DNA from 2 places in the Buttiauxella sp. BIGb0471 genome. Region 2 is predicted to be linked to the other one. Evidence: predicted binding sites of a transcription regulator. Region 2 holds the regulator's gene; the other holds the start of a gene.
The links. Region 2 encodes PurR, which represses purine synthesis genes. Its sites were predicted from a motif close to CANGCAAACGTTTGCNTG; they were not measured.

Region 1 (8,071 bases), on a different contig from region 2:
CTGGCCGCACATTCAAGAGCAACCAGACGCTATGGGCGAGTTTTATGTTCGTGACCGATGAACAAAAAATCTATTACAGCGGCGATACCGGCTACGGGCCGCATTTCAAAGCGATTGGTGAACAGTTTGGCTCAGTGGATTTAGCCATCATGGAAAATGGCCAGTACGACGAGGACTGGAACAACATTCATATGATGCCAAAAGAAACCGCGCAGGCCGCTGTTGATTTGAATGCTCGTGCGATTTTACCGGGACATGCGGGCCGCTTTGTACTGGCAAAACATACCTGGGATGCACCGTACAAAAGCCTGGCGCAAGCCAGTCTCGGCAAAAATTTCCGTTTGTTAACGCCAAAGCAGGGTGAGCCTGTTCGGGTGAATGACAATGCACAAAAATTTAGTGCCTGGTGGGAATCTACCAGTGCCATGTAAGCAAAAAGCGCGGGGGGACGAATGACTATTTCAGCTCAGGTTATCGACACAATTGTTGAATGGATTGACGACAATTTGCACCAGCCATTACGCATTGATGATATTGCCTCACATGCGGGTTATTCGAAGTGGCACTTGCAGCGTTTGTTTATGCAGTATAAAGGCGAGCCCCTCGGGAAATACATTCGCGACCGCAAACTGTTGTTGGCTGCGCGTGATTTACGCGATACCGATAACAAGGTTTACGATATTAGTCTGAAGTATGGCTTTGATTCGCAGCAGACATTTACGCGGATATTTACGCGCACATTTCATCAGCCGCCGGGCAGGTATCGCAGAGAGAATCATACATTGAACGGGTAATAAGTAGGCCGGATAAGCGAAGCGTCATCCGGCACAACCGATTAATGTGAATCGATAAAGACGATTTTAAGCACAAACATCAGCGCCACGACAATCACGCATGGGCTGATTTCACGCCAGCGGCCGGTGCCGAGTTTCATCACGCAATATGAGATGAAGCCCAGTGCGATACCTTCGGTGATGGAGAAGCTAAATGGCATCATGACCGCAGTAATAAATGCCGGAACCGCTTCTGTCAGGTCATCCCACTTCACGCGCGACAGGCTGGATGTCATCAGCACGCCAACGTAAATCAGAGCACCTGCTGCCGCATATGCCGGAACCATACCCGCCAATGGTGACAGGAAGATAACCAGCAAGAACAGCAAGCCCACGATCACCGCCGTCAGGCCAGTACGCCCGCCAACAGACACGCCAGAAGAACTCTCGATATAGGCGGTAACGGAAGATGTTCCGATAAACGCGCCCGCAACAGAGGAGACGCTATCAACGTACAGCGCCTGCTTCATGCGTGGGAATTTCCCTTTTTCGTCGGCAAGTCCTGCTTTATCCGTTACGCCAATCAGCGTGCCGGAGGAGTCAAACAGGTTAACCAGCATAAAGGAGAAGATAACCCCTGCCAGGCCAATATTCAGGGAACCTGCTAAATCTACCTGGCCGACAACTGACAGCACGCTTGGTGGCGCAGAAACGATACCGTGGTATTGCACATCGCCCATCATCCAACCCAGCAATGTGGTCACCACGATGGATACCAGCACAGCAGCGTGGATGTTACGCGAAGCCAGAATAGCGATGATAAAGAAGCCCAGCGCGCCCAGCAGAACGCTGTGCGAAGTCAGGTTGCCGATGGTCACTAACGTATCTTTGTTAGCCACGATAATCCCGGCGTTTTTCAGGCCCATCATGCCGATGAACAGCCCGATACCGCTGGTGATACCGACACGCAAACTCACTGGAATATTGGCAATCATCCAGTAACGCACGCGGAAAATAGTCAGCAACAGTAAACCGACTGCACCCCAGAAAATGGCGCCCATTCCGACTTGCCAGGAAATCCCCATCGCGCCAACCACCACAAAGGCGAAGAACGCATTCAGGCCCATGGCCGGAGCCAGTGCAACTGGCAGGTTGGCGAAAATACCCATCAGGATGCTACCTAATGCGGCAATCAAACAGGTGGTGACGAAAACGGCCTGGGTATCCATACCAGCGGCGCCAAGGATCTGCGGGTTGACGAAAACGATATACACCATCGTCAGGAAGGTCGTGAGACCGGCGATCACTTCAGTGCGGGCCGTGGTGCCGTGTTCGCGCAGTTTAAACACGCGCTCGAGCAGCCCCGGATTTGCGGCCGGAGTAGATTGTGGTTGGCTCATTAGTCTTAATTCCGAACATTGAGAGGGAAAATCCGTCGCTATCCTATACCAAAAATTACAAAACATGGTGACCCGGCGCAGTTTTTTTTCATTGAATTTTCTTATACGGCAACGATTGCGTGCCGCAAAAATTGCGCAAATTGGGTAAGATGCATGCTCACTTTAATAAAAGGAAGCGGTATGTCCCGGATAGATGCGGTGTTCTTCGACTGCGATGGCACGCTGGTTGATAGTGAGGTTATTTGCTCCAAAGCCTACGTGCATATGTTTGCGCAATACGGCATCGAGCTTGCGCTTGAGGAGGTTCACAAGACCTTTAAGGGGATCAAGCTCTACGAGATCATCGACACGATCAATGCCCAACATGGAGTGAGCTTGCTAAAAGAGGAACTGGAGCCGATTTATCGCGCCGAAGTTTCACGGCTATTCGACAGCGAACTGGTGGAGATTGAAGGTGCCGCAACGTTAGTCGACCAAATCAAGGTGCCGATGTGTATTGTCTCCAATGGCCCGGTCAGCAAGATGAATCACTCACTGGGCAAAACCGGCATGCTCCACCATTTCCCGGACAAACTGTTTAGCGGCTACGATATTCAGCTGTGGAAACCAGACCCGGCACTGATGTTCCACGCCGCCGATGCCATGGGTGTTGATGTGAAAAACTGTGTGCTGGTGGATGATTCGATGGCGGGCGCGCAATCAGGAATAGCCGCAGGCATGGAAGTTTTCTATTTTTGTGCCGACCCGCATAACAAGCCGATTGATCACCCGAAAGTGACGACGTTTACCGATTTAGCGCAGTTGCCGGAATTATGGCGTGCGCGAGGTTGGAATATTACGGGTTAACGAAAATGGCGGATGGCACAAGCTTATCCGCCGAATGACTCAGGTACTTTGGCGTAACTCTATCTGATAGCTGAAAAGCTCGACCCGCGATTCATCTAACTCATCATCACGCTCGTCATTGAGCAATTCAATCAGCAGTTTACCCGCTTCTTTGCCCATCTTTTTATAATCGATGCGAATAGATGTCAGTGTTGGGTGCGTTTGATCGCAGCTGTCTGAACCATCGAGGCAGGCGATGGCAATATTACCTGGGATTTTTAGCAGACGACGCTGACACTCAAACATTATCCCTAACGCAATGTCTTCATGGCTGCAAATCACCGCATCGAGTTCCGGCTGGCGCTGGAGTATTTCAGTCAATGCGTAGCGGCCAAACTGTAGGCTGGCGGCATCGGGCGTGGTAATAACCTGATCGGAATTCTGGTAGCGACTGAGCATAGCTTTATGCCAGCCATTAAGCTGCTGGCGCTGCAGACGGTTATCCATGTGCGCGCCAATAAAACCAATATTCTTATATCCCTGATCCAACAGGTGTTCCGTTAGTTTATGCGCCGCCTCAAAAAATGACGCTTCGAGGGAAATTGACGCCTGGCTAAACGGGGAACCCACCACATTAATCGTTGGAACATTCGCCTTTTCGAGAGTTTGATACGTTTTTTCAGCCAGTTGCGAGCCAAAGATAACCAACGCGGCAGGATTGCTTTGCAGCAACGTCATCAATATTTCAGCTTCTTTATTTTTGTTATGTTCATGGCAGCCAAGTAGCAGCTGAAATTCGTTTTTATTCAGCACCTGCTGTAGCGACTGCATAAAGCGGGAACTGGCTTTGTCGGTCAAAGAAGGAATGAGTACAGCGACGGTATCACTGTGTCCGGACGCCAGCGCGCCCGCTGTCCGATTGGGGATATAACCCAGCGCTTCCACCGCTTGTTCTATCTTCTCTCGCAGCTTATCAGAAACCTGATCCGGCGTTCTCAGCGCGCGGGAAACGGTCATGGTTCCTACGCCCGCAAAATTGGCGACTTCTTGCAGTGTGACTCGCCCGGTACCTCGGCGCTTACGCGTTTTTTCCATTAGGCCTCTCCGGGCAACTACAACTCACTGTTTTCATTATTTTTATTTCACCATCTATCGGTCAAGCAATTGAACACGTTAGCAAAAACCCTTACGCATTGTATATGCCGGAACTGGATATAGCCAAAGTCGGAGCCGGGATAAATGATAGCGCTATCACAAACCTTGATAGCGCTATCAGGTAGCGCTATCAAATGCGACAACCATCACATTAATTGATACATAAAATATCTACTCTCCTGTTAATTATCATCGGGAGTTATCAGACGCATGTTAAAAAATCTATTAACCGCAGAGGTCATTCAGGTCGTTGAGCAGGCTAAAGACTGGCGCGACGCCGTAGCTATTTCGTGTCACCCGTTGATTGAAAACGGCTCGATTGAACCACGTTATGTCGAAGCTATTTATCGCTCGCATGAAGCTATCGGCCCGTATTACGTGGTAGGTCCAGGCATTGCGATGCCACATGCGCGTCCAGAAGAGGGCGCAAATAAACTGGCGCTAGCACTGACCCTGATTACCTCAGGCGTGAATTTTGATGCCGATGAAAACGATCCGGTAAAACTGTTGATTGTGTTGGCTGCAACCGACAGCACCAGCCACATCGAAGCGATTTCTCAACTCGCTCAGCTATTCGATAACGAACAAGACATTCAGGCCATTTTGACGGCCAAAACAACGCAGGACATTTTGTCCGTCATTGCGCGCTATTAACCCAGGGGAACAATTATGAAAATTACAGTGGTTTGCGGTAACGGTTTAGGCACCAGTCTGATGATGGAAATGAGCATTAAAACTATCGTGAAAGATCTAGGCGTAAGTGCTGAAGTCGATCACGTTGATCTTGGTTCAGCCAAAGGTACACCTAGCGATATTTTTGTCGGCACCAAAGACATTGCCGAGCAATTAGTCGCACAGTCCGTCGGCGGCAAAATCGTCGCACTGGACAATATGATCGATAAGAAAGCCATGAAAGAACGTTTGTCCGTGGCATTAACCGAGTTAGGCGCACTGTAAGCAGGGGTCGATATGGATTTCTTTCGTTTTTTGATGAGCGATGTGCTTTCCGAACCGGCTGTGCTGGTTGGTTTAATCGCTTTGATTGGTTTGATTGCACAGAAAAAACCGGTCACAGAATGTATTAAAGGCACCGTCAAAACCATTATGGGTTTTGTGATTTTAGGTGCCGGTGCTGGCCTGGTCGTGTCTTCGCTGGGTGATTTCGCCAATATATTCCAGCATGCCTTTGGTATTCAGGGCGTGGTGCCGAACAATGAAGCTATTGTTTCCGTCGCACAAAAAAGTTTCGGTAAAGAGATGGCGATGATTATGTTCTTCGCCATGGTTATCAACATCTTGATTGCTCGCTTCACGCCATGGAAATTTATCTTCCTGACCGGTCATCACACGTTGTTTATGTCGATGATGGTGGCGGTGATTCTGGCAACGGCTGGCATGACTGGCGTAACGCTGATTGCTGTTGGCTCGCTGGTGGTGGGTGTGGCGATGGTCTTTTTCCCGGCCATTGCGCACCCTTACATGAAGCAAGTTACCGGTTCTGACGACGTGGCAATCGGCCACTTCTCGACATTATCTTATGTGTTGGCGGGTTTCATCGGCAGCAAATTTGGTAATAAAGAACTCTCGACTGAAGACATGAATGTGCCGAAAAGTCTGCTGTTCTTGCGTGACACACCGGTCGCTATCTCCTTTACCATGAGCATTATCTTCCTGGTGACGTGCCTGTTTGCGGGCGCTGACGTGGTGAAAGAGCTGAGCGGTGGTAAAAACTGGTTCATGTTCTCCATCATGCAGTCCATTACCTTTGCGGCGGGTGTGTACATCATCCTGCAAGGTGTGCGCATGGTGATTGCGGAAATCGTTCCAGCGTTCAAAGGTATTTCCGACAAGTTGGTGCCGAACGCGAAGCCAGCGCTCGATTGCCCGGTCGTGTTCCCGTATGCACCTAATGCTGTACTGGTTGGCTTCCTGAGCAGCTTTGCCGCAGGTTTAATCGGTATGTTCGCGCTGTATCTGCTGAACATGACCGTGATTATCCCAGGCGTGGTGCCGCACTTCTTCGTCGGTGCAGCCGCTGGCGTATTCGGTAACGCAACCGGCGGACGTCGTGGCGCGATTCTGGGTGCATTTGCGCAGGGCTTGTTGATTACCTTCCTGCCAGTGTTCTTGCTGCCAGTGCTGGGCGATATCGGTTTTGCTAACACCACTTTCAGTGATGCCGACTTTGGCGCGCTGGGGATTCTGTTAGGGATTATCGTTCGCTAATCTTTGAGTGACGTACCAATAAAAACGCCAGCGATTCGCTGGCGTTTTTATAACTCTTTTTTATCACTCTTTCGGGTCTTTACCCGCCAGCAGTTTATCCAGTTCGTCGCCGCCGACATGACGGAAGTCCTGCCCTTTAACGAAGTAGAAAATAAACTCGCAGATGTTCTGGCAACGGTCGCCGATACGCTCAATAGAACGCGCACAGAACAGTGCAGTCAACACGCTTGGAATAGTGCGCGAGTCTTCCATCATATAAGTCATCAACTGGCGCACGATGCCTTCATATTCCTGGTCAACTTTCTTATCTTCGCGATAAATACGCACCGCTTCGTCGAGATCCATACGCGCAAACGCATCCAGTACGTCATGCAGCATTTGCACGGTGTGACGGCCTAATGACTCGAGGCTAACCAGCAGCGGCTGGTGCTGGTGGGAGAATTTTTCCAGCGCCGTGCGGCAGATTTTATCCGCGACATCACCGATACGTTCCAGCTCAGAAATCGTTTTGATGATAGCCATCACCAGGCGCAGGTCGCTGGCGGTTGGCTGGCGTTTAGCGATGATACGCACGCAGGCTTCATCGATCGCCACTTCCATCATGTTAACTTTCTGGTCGCCTTCGATGACGCGCTTTGCCAGTTCGCCATCTTGATTGTGCATGGCAGTGATCGCATCAGAAAGCTGTTGCTCCACCAGCCCACCCATGGTCATGACCTGGGTGCGGATATATTCCAGCTCGGCGTTAAACTGGCCGGAAATGTGTTTGTTGAGATTGAGGCTATCCATTGTATTCTCCCGGATCAGCCGTAACGGCCAGTAATATAGTCTTCGGTTTGCTTTTTAGCGGGTGTGGTAAACAGCGTGTCGGTTTCGCTAAATTCAATCAGCTCGCCGAGGTACATAAACGCGGTGTGGTCTGAGCAACGCGCCGCCTGCTGCATGTTGTGGGTCACGATCACCACGGTGTAATCTTGTTTCAGCTCGGTGATCAGCTCTTCAATGCGACCAGTAGAAATTGGGTCAAGCGCTGAACATGGCTCATCAAGCAATAACACTTCCGGGCGAATCGCGATTCCACGCGCAATGCACAGACGCTGCTGCTGGCCACCGGAGAGACTGTATCCGCTCTGGTGCAATTTATCTTTAGTTTCGTTCCACAATGCGGCTTTGGTCAAAGCCCACTGCACACGCTCGTCCATGTCGCTGCGTGACAGCTTTTCAAACAGGCGCACGCCGAACGCGATGTTGTCATAAATCGACATTGGGAATGGCGTCGGCTTCTGGAATACCATGCCCACTTTGGCACGCAGCAGGGCGATGTCCTGGTTCTGAGTGAGGATGTTTTCCCCATCCAGCAGAATTTCACCTTCGGCGCGCTGCTCCGGGTAGAGCGAGTACATTTTGTTGAATGTACGCAGCAGGGTGGATTTGCCACAGCCTGACGGGCCGATGAACGCGGTAACCTGGTTCTTAGCGATATCCAGATTGATGTTTTTCAGGGCATGGAACTTACCGTAATAGAAGTTCAAATCACGAACCTGAATTTTGTCTGGGGTAGTCTCGACCATACTCATCTGTTTCTTAATCTCCATCCGACGCCGCCTTTGCCGCGCCGCAAAATTTAACCGTGTTTACTCTTCGCAAAAATCACACGCGCCAGAATATTTAGCAGCAGTACGCAAAGGGTAA
Region 2 (8,071 bases):
TAACGGTTTTTGTATGCATTGCACCAGGACCAGTTATCAATAAACGTCCACATGTGATAACCCAGGCAATTACTGCCTTCACTAATGCCTTTATGCAGCCATTTCAGGTGATCGCGCACGAAATCAATGCGGTAGTCATCCTGAATCTGGCCGTTCTCGTCGAAACGCTGTTCGTTTTCAACGCCCATGCCGTTCTCAGAAATATAGCAATTTGGGTTGCCATAATTTTCACGCAGGTTGGTGAGAATATCGTAAATCCCTTGCTCGTAAATTTCCCAGCCACGATACGGGTTCATTTTGCGGCCCGGCATTTCGTAGGCTTCAAAGAACCATTCCGGCATAAACGGGCTGTCCGGGTTAACCAGTGAGTCGCGGCATTTGATGCGGCGCGGCTGGTAGTAGTTGATACCCAGTAAATCGACGACACCCGCTGCAAGCAGCTCTTTGTCACCCGCCTGGCACTCAGGCAGTTGACCATGTTCTTTCAGCAGCGCAACCAGTTCTTGCGGATATTCACCACGCAAAGCCGGGTCGAGGAAGCTGCGGTTGAACATCAGGTCAGCGATGTTTGCCGCTTTAACATCCGCAGGGTTTTGCGAACGCGGGTAAGAAGGGGTGAGGTTGAGGATGATCCCAATTTCGCCGCCGTCATTACGCTCGTGGTAAGCCTTTACCGCCAGGGAGTGGGCAATCATGGTGTGGTAGGCAACGGTTGCAGCACGTTTGAAATCCACCACGTTCGGGTAATGGAAATCATACAGATAGCCGCCTTCGACAGGCACGACCGGCTCGTTGAACGTGAACCAATGCTTCACGCGGTCGCCAAACAGCTCGAAGCAAACGTTCGCAAATTCCGCGTAGGCCGTGACAACGTCACGATTTTCCCAGCCGCCTTGCTGCTGCATAACCATCGGCATATCAAAGTGGAACAGGTTGATAAACGGTTTAATGCCCTGCGCCACCAGTTCGTCGATAACCTGATTGTAGAAGGTAACGGCTTCCTGGTTAACCGCGCCACGGCCTTCAGGAATCAGACGTGCCCAGGAAATCGAGGTGCGGAAGGTGTTGTGATTCAGCTCTTTGAGCAGGGCGATATCTTGCTTCCAGTTTTTGTAGAATGTGGAAGTATCTGCTGGGCCTACGCCGTTGTGGAAGCGGGTTGGTTGTTCCTTATACCATTGATCCCAGATAGTGGCGGACTTGCCAAAAGAGAGGGTTTCGCCTTCGGTTTGTGGCGCTGAACTTGCGCTGCCCCACCAGAAATTTTCAGGAAATACGTATTTCATTACAGTTCCTCTTGTGACGGACGAGCCTGCCATACCGGCAGGCAAAAGTAGTTGGTTAGTTCACGGTAATCGGGTTTTCACTTTCCTGCGCGCTACGCTCTTCATCCTGTTTGATCAGAGTGCGTTCGTAAGCTTTCAGGAATGGGTAATACATCACAGCCGACATGACCATACAAATTAGACACATGATTACGGGACTTACCGCCCAGTTTGCGGCCCACGAGGCCCCAATCGGCGCAGGCGTTGTCCACGGAGTGAGCGATACCACTTGAGCAACCCAACCTAATTTGGTCGCGATATAGGCCAGTGTTGCGTTAATCATCGGCACCAGCGTAAACGGCAGGAAAAACAGCGGGTTCATGATGATTGGCGTACCGAACAGAATCGGTTCGTTGATGTTAAAGAAGCTAGGAACCACACCCATTTTGCCGATGGTGCGCAGGTGAATGGCACGGCTACGCAGCAATAAGAAGGCCAGCGGGAGCGTTGAACCTACGCCGCCAATCAGCAGATAGTGATCCCAAAAACCTTGCAGATAGATGTGCGGCAGAACATTACCCGCGGCAAGCGCCGTCTGGTTAGCGGAAAGGTTAGCCATCCAGAACGGGTTCATAATCCCGGTGACGATTAACGCGCCGTGAATACCAGCAAACCACAGGATTTGGCAGATAAATACTGAAATCAGAATCGCAGGCAAGGAGTCTGATGCTGAAACCAGTGGCGCTAAAAGGTGCATAATGGCTTCAGGAATAATCATGCCGGTGGTGGACTCGATGAACAGGTTCAGAGGGTGCAGCGTGGCGACAATCACCACCACCGGGATCAGTATTTCAAAGGAGCGCGCCACGCCGGTAGGCACTTCTTTTGGCAGGCGAATAGTGATGTTGTGGCGTTTTAAGAACGCGTACATTTCACTGGCGTAAATCGCCGTAATCAGCGCGGTAAAGATGCCCTGGCCCGAGAAATACTGCGTCGAAATCTGCCCGTCTTTATAAGGGGCGGCGACCAGCAAAAAGGCCATAAATGCCAACAGGCCCGTCATGATAGGGTCGAGCTTGTAGTGCTTGCCAAGACTTGCGCCGATACCGACGGAGATAAAGAACGTCATCACGCCCATGCTGAGGTTAAACGGCAGCATGAGTTGTTCACGATAAGTGAGCGAGAAATTCAGCCACGAGCGGGCAAAACTCCAGGTGCTGTCAGGCGAGAACGGAGGGAAAATAAACACTAACAAGAACGAACCGATAATCATGAACGGCAGAGCTGAGATAAAACCATCGCGGATAGCGATGACATGGCGCTGAGAACCCATTGCTCCGGCCATGGGGGTGACTTTGTGCTCAATCACATTGACCATTTTTTGGTAGATGCTCATGGCGGTATCCTTGTTATTGTTTCGGGAAGTGCGGGTATTGTGAAACAAAACGGAAACCGGTTTCCAACTGAGAAACGAATAAGTGTTAACGGGATCAAACTCAGGAAGAAAGGAGACCAGGAAACGTGAGGAGGGTCACGCTTTGTTAAGAAAATGCTACAGAGTTGCAGTAAATAGTGACCCCGGAGATACCGGGGCCATTACTCATTAATGAGGAACTCGTAAGCCGTCTTCAATGCCGCGACTAAAGACTATTTGCCAAAGCTGAATATCACGGGCGCGGAAGGCTCCGGCACAGGCATTCAGATAATAACTAAACATGCGTTTAAAACGTTCGGAATAGTTATCGGCGATTTCAGGCCAGTGCTGCAAGAAACGCTCATTCCAGGCCATTAAGGTTTTATCGTAATCGGCACCAAAGTTATGCCAGTCTTCCATCACGAAATGCTTTTCACTGGATTGTGCAATTTGGCACACCGACGGCAGACAGCCATTCGGGAAGATATATTTATCAATCCACGGATCCACGCTGTTATTGGTTTTATTGGAACCAATGGTGTGCAGCAGGAAAATCCCTTCCGGTTTCAGATTACGGTCGACGACACTAAAATAGGTGGCATAGTTTTTTGGCCCGACATGTTCAAACATGCCGACGGAAACAATGCGGTCAAATTGCATATCCAGTTCGCGATAGTCTTGCAGCAAAATAGTGACATCAAGACCCGCACACCGTTCCTGCGCCATTTTTTGTTGTTCGGCAGAGATCGTGACACCGTGCACCGCGACACCGTAATGTCGGGCAGCATATTGCGCAAGACCACCCCAACCGCAACCAATATCCAGCAGCGTCATCCCTGGTTCCAGTTGCAGTTTATCGCAGATCATTTTTAGTTTGGCGTTCTGCGCATCGCTGAGCGTGGTGGCTTCTTTCCAGTAACCACAGGAATATTGCATATGCTCGTCAAGCATGCGGCTAAATAAATCGTTGCCGAGATCGTAATGTTCTTTGCCAACAATCCAGGCGCGTTTTTTTGATTGCAGATTCATTATCCGGGCAGCGGCAATGCGTAGCGTGTCTTTTAAATGGCGGGGAAGTTGATCCTCGAGTCCTGCACGAATGGCATTATTGAAAAATATATCCAGACGCTCGCAGTCCCACCAACCGTCCATATAGCTTTCACCCAGCCCGAGTGAACCCTCTCGCAGGACGCGTTTAAAAAAATCGGGGTGCTTAACCTGGATATCGAAAGGGCGCGGGCCGTTGATTTCCACACCGGCTTTAGCAAGCATTTCGTTAACAATTCGATACCACGGGTTATTTCTTATGCTGACTTCTTCTATACACGATGAACTCATAGCTTCTCCATCACCAGTGTGTGAGGAACCTTCAAACAGCGTAGACGCTATTTTGGGCATGTGAGAAATGTCACGGAAAAAACCGTGAGCCTGATATCCGACGTAGAACAGAGAAAGGGGCGAGTGCCCACAAAAAAAAGCTCTCAAAACAACAAACGGGAGCACAAAGGCTCCCGTCACGATTTCATTATAATTGTGCTGACAACCGAGCCGTTAATGAGTATAGGCTCGCCTGTTTAGTGATTCAATGAAATATTGTTAGCACGCTAAGTTATTCACTAATATCATTAATGCGCATCGGATTCAGCAGGTTGCCAGACCTCTGCATTTTTACGGCGCTGCATCAGATAACCTAACATTGCCAGCGCAATGGTCACCAGCATCACGCTGGTGGTCGTCAGCAGCGGCGTTGCCACAAGCCAGGACACCATCAAACTTGCCAGGAAGCACAGGCCCAATTGCAGCGTGTTTTGCAGCGCAGCGGCTTTACCCGTGGCCTGTGGGAACGGCAACAGTGCGGAAGCGACAACAATGGGGTAAATTGCGCCGTTGGCTATTGCCATGATACAGAATGGGATCAGCAGCAGCGTCAGGGTCGCGTGACCGCTTATCGAAACCGCCCAGGTGCCGAAAATACTCAGCGTATATAAAGCCAGCAGCCAGGGCAGCATTTGCTTGCCGTTCCATTTTTGCAGTGCGCTGCGACAACCGTAACCGCCAATCAGGAAGGCAATGGTTTGTGGCACGTAGCTCAGGCCGATTGCCGCCGGGCTGTAACCCATATCGTTCAGGATGAATGGGGAACCGGTCAACCAGGCAAAGAAGCTTGCGGAACACGCGGCATAAATCAATACGTTGCCGCTATATACGCGATTGCGCAGCAACGACATAAAGCTGACTTTGTTGTCTTCAGTTTGCGGATGATGCTGAGTCCGTGGTTTCAGGCGCAGCGTAGGGATCATCAACACCAGGGTGATAGCAAACAGGGTCGCGAAAATCGCCTGCCAGTCGAAGTGAGTCAAAATCCAGCTACCGAGCAGCGGTGCCAGTGCCGGAGACAAACCAACCAGCGGCATAATTGTTGCGAAAATACGATTTGCGCGGTTTGCCGGGTAGTAATCTGTCACCAGTGCCTGCCAGCTCACCGCCGCAGAACACACGCCAACGGCCTGTACAAAGCGCAGGACCAGCAGCGCGGTGGCGCTTTCGACCCACAACATGCCGATACAACCGATGGCAAACATACTCAACCCGGCCAGTAACACAGGTTTGCGGCCGAAATGGTCAGACAGCGGCCCCCACATTAACTGGGCGAACGCAAATCCAGCAAGGAACAAACTCAGGCTTGCGCTCACCGCGGAAGCATCGGTCTGTAAATCTTGCTGAATAGCCGCGAAAGCAGGCAGATACATGTCTGTGGCGAGGAACCCCAGCACACTTAATCCGGCCAGCCAGATAAGAAATCCTTTTGATGGTTGCATGTTTTTCTCTTGATTTATCTTGCAGGTTGATTGCCGCGAGAGTGTACGGAGTGCAATTACGCTTGTGAAACGCTAATATTTGTCTATTGCGTTCAAAAAATTTGTGAGCAGAAAAATGTGGTCTGAATATTCGCTGGAAGTGATAGATGCGGTGGCGCGCAATGGCAGTTTCAGCGGTGCCGCACAAGAGTTGCACCGCGTTCCGTCTGCCATCAGCTATACGGTACGGCAATTGGAAGAGTGGTTGGCAGTTCCACTGTTTGAACGCCGTCATCGTGATGTCGAATTAACCCCCGCAGGCGTCTTTTTTTTGAAGGAAGGGCGCTCTGTTATCAAAAAAATGATGACGACACGGCAGCAGTGCCAGCAGATCGCAAATGGATGGCGCGGACACCTGGCGATTGCGGTCGATAATATTGTAAAACCGGAGCGCACGCGCCAGCTGGTGTTGGATTTCTACCGTCATTTCCCGGATATCGAGCTGCATATTTATCAGGAAGTGTTTAACGGTGTGTGGGACGCGCTGGCGGATGGGCGCGTTGAAGTTGCGATTGGCGCAACGCAGGCCATTCCTGTCGGTGGGCGTTTTGCCTTCCGGGACATGGGGACACTGAGCTGGCGTTGCGTGGTGGCTGCAAATCATCCCCTGGCGGTACAAGGCGGTACATTAAGTGATGACGACTTACGTGCCTGGCCGTCGCTGGTTCTGGAAGATACCTCGCGTTCCTTACCAAAACGTATTACCTGGCTGCTGGATAACCAGCGGCGTGTAGTGGTGCCAGACTGGGAGTCGGGTTCCGATTGCCTGAGTGCAGGTTTGTGTATCGGTATGGTGCCATTGCATATCGCCAGACCGTGGGTAGATTCTGGTAAATGGTGCGAGCTGACGCTGGATAACCCATTCCCGGATGCCGCGTGTTGCCTGACGTGGAAGCAAAATGATGCGTCACCCGCGCTAGCCTGGTTATTAGATTATCTGGGAGATAGTGAGACGATGAATCAGGAGTGGTTGCAGGAGCCTGACAGCGCTGATTCACAGAGTTAGTAGGGTGGATAAGCCGTAGGCGTCATCCACCATTTACGTCAGAACTGTCGGATGACGCTGCTGTACGACCTACGCTATTTTAGCGGCGGTAATCGCGGAACGGGCCGTCGGCTACGGAGCGGCGTTCAATCAGGCGCGGATGCACTTCAATGGACTGCGACTCTTCGCGTTTGTTGACGATTCTGTCCAGCAACATGTTAAACGCCGTTTCACCCAACGAATCTTTTGGCTGGTGAATGGTGGTCAGGGCTGGCGAGAAGAAACGGGCGTTACGCACGTTATCGTAGCCAATAATTGAAATATCCTGCGGCACACGCAGACCCATTTCATCAGCGGCACAAATCGCGCCCATTGCCATAATATCCCCGCCACAGAATACTGCCGTTGGACGATGAGACTGGCCGAGGATCTGCTGCATCGCACGGTAGCCAGACTCTGGCTCAAAGTCGCCCTGAACAATCCAGTTTTCTGGAATGGCGATACCGGCTTCTTCCAGCGCTTTCATAAAGCCTGCATGACGACCGCCGCCGGTGTTACGTTCCATTTGGCCCGGAATGGCGCCAATTTCACGGTGGCCACGTTCAATCAAATAACGCCCGGCCAGATAACCGCCGTGGAACGCGTTATCGACCACAGAGTCGGTGAAGTCTGCGCGAGCTTCGCCCCAGTCCATCACCACCATTGGGATATGGCGATATTCTTCGAGCATGGTCAGCAGTGATTCCGGATACTCAGAACACATCACCAGCAGACCATCGACGCGCTTTTGCGCCATCATTGATAAATAAGCGCGCTGTTTTTCAAAGTTGTTGTGCGCATTGCCCAGAATCAGGGTATAGCCTTTTTCAAAGCAGCTATTTTCCACGGCTTCGATGATCTCGGCGAAATAAGGGGCTTCGCTGGAAGTGGCAAGCAGACCAATCGTTTTGGTGTGATTAACTTTAAGACTGCGTGCGACGGCACTGGGTGAATAGTGCAATTCTTTGATTGCCGCCCAGACCGCATTGCGAGTCTCTTCCGCCACAAAGCGAGTTTTGTTAATCACATGTGATACGGTTGTAGTGGAAACGTTTGCGCGCTTCGCCACGTCCTTGATTGTCGCCATTAAATTTCACTCCAGGCCATATCGTAAACTCCTGATAACTAATATGTTAAACGTTTGCGTACACTGACTCCTGAGGCAACGTTTGGGTTGCGGGTATGCCGGGATTGCGACATAAAACGGAAGGAGGGCATAGAATTGATGGTACGCAATAAATTAGCGAGGGATTTTGGCCTATCCGGAAGAAAAGTGGAAGAGGGAAAAGCGATATCAGGTTAAAACCAGGAGGATTTTTATTTCTGGTTGTGGGAAAATCACTCTGACACACCGATTGTAAGGTAATTAAAAGGAGTTTATTGATGAGTACAGATTTGAAATTTTCAATCACCACAACGGTTATTGTTCTGGCACTGATCGTATGTGGCGCGCTAACCGCCGTACTGCACTGATTAAAATGGGCCGCAATCGCGGCCCATATCATTTAGG

Region 1: M2371_RS15680 (NCS2 family permease) is a predicted target of PurR. The motif match lies at 2,278-2,295, and genes of this name have one in related genera.

The regions. Positions count from the first base shown of each region.
Region 1 covers NZ_JANUEU010000004.1:394,092-402,162, forward strand. Annotated here, with positions in the region: gene M2371_RS15670 (MBL fold metallo-hydrolase) at 1-431, shown strand, start outside; gene M2371_RS15675 (RamA family antibiotic efflux transcriptional regulator) at 453-794, shown strand; gene M2371_RS15680 (NCS2 family permease) at 836-2,173, opposite strand; gene yieH (6-phosphogluconate phosphatase) at 2,354-3,019, shown strand; gene M2371_RS15690 (LacI family DNA-binding transcriptional regulator) at 3,059-4,093, opposite strand; gene M2371_RS15695 (PTS sugar transporter subunit IIA) at 4,364-4,807, shown strand; gene M2371_RS15700 (PTS sugar transporter subunit IIB) at 4,823-5,110, shown strand; gene M2371_RS15705 (PTS ascorbate transporter subunit IIC) at 5,123-6,379, shown strand; gene phoU (phosphate signaling complex protein PhoU) at 6,443-7,168, opposite strand; gene pstB (phosphate ABC transporter ATP-binding protein PstB) at 7,183-7,956, opposite strand; gene pstA (phosphate ABC transporter permease PstA) at 8,004-8,071, opposite strand, start outside.
Region 2 covers NZ_JANUEU010000001.1:946,535-954,605, forward strand. Annotated here, with positions in the region: gene M2371_RS04430 (glycoside hydrolase family 1 protein) at 1-1,286, opposite strand, end outside; gene M2371_RS04435 (PTS sugar transporter subunit IIC) at 1,342-2,661, opposite strand; gene cfa (cyclopropane fatty acyl phospholipid synthase) at 2,869-4,017, opposite strand; gene punC (purine nucleoside transporter PunC) at 4,305-5,498, opposite strand; gene punR (DNA-binding transcriptional activator PunR) at 5,614-6,543, shown strand; gene purR (HTH-type transcriptional repressor PurR) at 6,623-7,648, opposite strand; gene M2371_RS04460 (YnhF family membrane protein) at 7,945-8,034, shown strand.